Regions from separate parts of the Eubacterium ventriosum genome, predicted to be linked through region 2. Evidence: predicted binding sites of a transcription regulator. Region 2 holds the regulator's gene; the other holds the start of a gene.
What was found. Region 2 encodes LexA, which represses DNA repair genes until DNA is damaged. Its sites were predicted from a motif close to CNAACANNTGTTNG; they were not measured.
Positions count from the first base shown of each region.

Region 1: the regulator LexA is predicted to act here: its motif matches at 1,210-1,223, upstream of NQ558_RS00360 (putative DNA modification/repair radical SAM protein).

Region 1 is NZ_CP102282.1:88,781-90,993, forward strand. It holds gene NQ558_RS00360 (putative DNA modification/repair radical SAM protein) at 1-1,183, opposite strand, end outside; gene NQ558_RS00365 (leucine-rich repeat domain-containing protein) at 1,437-2,213, opposite strand, start outside.
Region 2 is NZ_CP102282.1:1,924,734-1,926,946, reverse strand. It holds gene NQ558_RS08670 (acyltransferase family protein) at 1-631, shown strand, start outside; gene lexA (transcriptional repressor LexA) at 790-1,404, opposite strand; gene NQ558_RS08660 (IS30 family transposase) at 1,769-2,213, opposite strand, start outside.

The DNA of each region.
Region 1 (2,213 bases), 1.0 Mb from region 2:
CACCGCAGGTTATAAAATATGCTGCCCTTTTAAGAACTACCCCCATCTTCTTTAAGCTGTTAAAGTCAAGCATTCCATAATGTCTTGCCGCAGTTATTCTTCTTGCCGACTTTACTCCAATTCCCGGCACCCTTAATAAGGTATAATAATCTGCTCTCATAACTTCCACAGGAAACTTATCCAAATGATTAACTGCCCAATCACATTTAGGATCCAAAGCCACATTAAAATTAGGATGCTCCTTATTAAGCAACTCCTTAACATCAAAGCCATAATACCTTAACAGCCAGTCTGCCTGATAAAGTCTATGTTCCCTAAGCATGGGGTTAGGTCCTATTATTGCAGGTGAATCAATATTATGATTCACATCCACAAAAGCCGAATAAAACACTCTTTTTAAATTAAACTGTTTATACATAGTCTCCGTAACTGACATAAGCTGATAGTCCGTTTCAGGCGTGGCTCCTATAATCATCTGTGTGCTCTGCCCTGCCGGAACAAACTTAGAATTATTCTTCCGCCCAGTTCTTGTTACAATCTGATATCCTTCCTTACCATCTGAAATCAGTCTGCCTGAACCCATCTGAATCTGCTTCATTGGTTTCAAAATATTAGTATAATTCTTATTAGGTGCAAGTTGCTGTAAACCTTCCTTAGTTGGAAGCTCCAAATTAACGCTCATTCTGTCAGCCACAAACCCAACCTTCTCAATAATATCTTCAGAAGCCCCCGGAATAGCCTTAACGTGAATATATCCAAAAAACTTATATTCATTACGCAGCTTCCAAATAGTTTCGTAAATAAGTCCCATTGTATAATCAGGATTCTTTAAAATGCCCGAACTTAAAAACAATCCCTCTATATAATTTCTTCTGTAAAATTCAATGGTAAGCCTGCAAACCTCATCCGGCGTAAATGAAGCTCTAGGTACGTCATTGGACTTCCTGTTAATGCAATACTTACAGTCAAAAATGCACTCGTTGGTAAATAATATTTTAAGCAATGAAACACATCTTCCATCTGCCGAAAAAGTATGACAGATTCCGCAAGCATGAGTATCTCCAATGCCCTGCCCTTTATTGCCCCTGTCAACTCCACTGCTTGTACAGGCTACGTCATACTTAGCCGCATCAGTTAATATCTTCAACTTCTCTGAAATAGTCATATTCTGTGTAATCTCCATAGCCTGTCTCCTTCTTTATGTTTTTTCGAACGTTTGTTCTGTGATTAGAATAACATACTTATATTCAAAAATCAACAACTCTTAGCCTAAATTTTTTATAATTTTTTCATCAAATATTAAGCCAACATTTTTTAACTTTATATCGGAGATTATTCCATTTTTTTAACTTTTTATTTCAAAGATCACGCTAATATTTTTAGCCAAAAGAAGCTGCCCACTTTACATGAAACAGCTTCTCTATTCTTAAAATATTTTATTTAATTATGTTTGCTTTTTTAAAGTATTTATTCAAAATACTAATGTTGTTTTCATTTCCATCCTTTATTGTAATCTTCAGGTTATAATTTTCGTTATTAGGGATATATTCATATACTCCTTTAACCTTTGTCTTAGTGTACTTCTTTCCGTTCCAGCTATAGTACACCTGACTTGTAGTATATTCAGTATCATTTATTTTTGTTACTGATTTTGGTATTGTAATCTCTGAAAAATCACCGCAGGTCTGTGGAAAATCATCCGGAATTTTTTTCTCATAAAGTAATGCTGATAAGCAAATTTCTTCACATCCGTCATTAACATTAACTGTTTTTCGATTCATTGGAACTCTTACAAGTTTTTTTCCGTCCTTTGTATAAACCATTCCATTTATTGATTTATATTTTTTATCTTTTGCCATCACCTGAAGATTTTCCGCTTCACAATAGCTTGCCATTGCCGGTTCAAAAGCTGTATTAAACTTTACTGTTTTAACATTTGAGCCTGACATTAATACTGCTGCTGAATAATCTTCATTAGAATCTAACATCACTTTAAGATTTCCCGGCATTGTTATTGTCTTTAATTTTTTACATTTTCCTAAAGCATTCTGACCGATTTTTCCAACCTTTTCAGGTATAGTTATATTCTTTATTTTTGTTCCGTAAAAACTATACTTTCCGATTTTTGTTACTGTACCTGAAATAGTAACCTTCTTCAGATTTTTACATTTGTAGAATGCTTTATCTGATACTGATGTCACACCCTTTCTTAT
Region 2 (2,213 bases):
AGAAAATAAATATTTATTCTTTGCTGGATTCATAGAACTTTGGTTACTGTTTTCACTTATGGCAAGAAATGTTATGAGAGAAGATTTATACGGCTTCACCAACCGTATTCCAATATTTGTAACAGGATTCCTTATTGGATATTTGTGTAAAGAGAAAGCTATAAAAATAACGCATAGAAATTGGCTTTTTATCCTTTTAACATTCATATTGGGTATGTATTTAGCATATCAGAGTAACTTTAAGGGATTAGGGCTTATTTTGCCAGTATCTAACTGTTGCATTCCTAATTATCTAATTTCAATATCATTACCTTTATTAATGGCAAAGGTATTGGATAAATTACATAGCATTAGGGGACTTGCCATTATTGGAAAAGGACTTAATAAACTAATAGGGTTCTGGGGAATGATGAGTTTGGAATTTTATTGTGTTCAGGAATGGATTGCTACAAAAATCCTACCTGACCTGTTAAAAGGCGGCGACAAGCTTTTGGCTAACGTGAAACTGCTTGTTATTGTTTCAATATGCGGACTTGCACTATACCTGATTAATAAAGCAATTGTTTGGATATTGGATTTGGTAGACCGTTTAATTTCTAATATTGGTAAAAATAAGATGATTGATAATTAATCTCTATTTGGATTAAATAGCAGTAGTACTAATAATTTATTTCAACAAAAAAACAACCTATATTTCGACTGTTCTGATTAATTCAGTTCGTAGCCAAATATAGGTTGTTTTTTTATTAATAGTACAATCGAACACTGTGTTCGACATCATATATTCTTCTATACAATTCTTCTGTAAAGACTTCTGACAATACCAACTATTGCACAGTCATCTACTATAATAGGTTCCATTAAGTCGTTCTCCGGCTGTAGTCTAATGTGTCCGTCTTCTTTGAAAAATCTCTTAACCGTAACAGAATCATCTATTAACGCCACAACAATCTCTCCATTGTCAGCCTGAGCAGCCTTCTCAATTATTAAATAGTCGCCCTCATAGAAGCCAACATTAATCATGCTTTCTCCCTGCACCTTAAGAATGAAAACTTCTCCATTAGGCAAAAATTCTGTAGGTAGTGCAAAATAGTCTTCAATATTCTCAACTGCAAGTAAAGGTGCACCTGCAGCAACTCTTCCAATAATAGGAATATTAGTCATTTCACGTCTTACAAGACCAAATTCATCATCCATGATTTCAATAGCCCTAGGCTTAGTAGGATCTCTTCTTATGTATCCGTTATTCTCCAAAGTTGAAAGATGAGAGTGAACAGAAGAAGTAGACTTTAAACCTACCTTCTCACATATCTCTCGAACAGTTGGTGGGTAACCCTTTGATAAAATTTCTTCCTTAATATAATCCAAAATCTGCTGTTGTTTAGGTGTAATCTTTCCTGGCATATAATCGTCCTCCAATATCTATATATTTAAACCTCAAAAAATTTCAAAATAAATTCCTAAGACTTTAATAAAAACTCACAATAATTCTTTCTGTCTGAATAATATAATATGAATTTCCAAAAAAAATCTTAAATTAAACTTTAAATGAAAAAGCAACTGCACGAACATATTGACACCAAATTTTTTAAACCTTAAATGGGGTGAAAATTGAGCTTTAAATGGTGTATAATAATAAAAAAGTTATTGTTTTGCTATATTTTCGTGCATAGTTAATAAGCGGCATAACATTAGTTTTGAAAAAATAACTGCAACCCCGCTTCTTTAAAAGATATGGGAGTCTTTGTTTGATCAATTAAAATGTTAATTAACGCTTAAGTAGCTTTGGACTCAAAGTAACTTCATCGGGTGGAATAGGTGAAAGTTGTAGCAAAGACAATAACTTTTTTCCGTCTTTGGAGTCCATTAAATCAAAAGGTGTTTTGTTATCTAAATTTTCACGAAGAACACTGTTTATATGACAACAGATTAACGTTACGTCAGCAACAGTGAGGGGTGAAAAACTAACACCTTTAGGAAGTATTCTTCGTATTAAACGATGGTTGTTTTCGACCTGTGGTTTTTGCCACGAAGCTTGAGGATCACAAAAGAATACACGAGTTCTGGAAAGCCCTGTTCTTGTGTGTTCAAGTGCTTGAGGATTTTTGAATTCAACGCCGTTATCGGTCAAGATAACAGGAAATAATCTCTTGAATAGAGAGACTCCAAGAATCTCAGTTAAGGAATCAAAAATCTGAATTACACTATCCTGA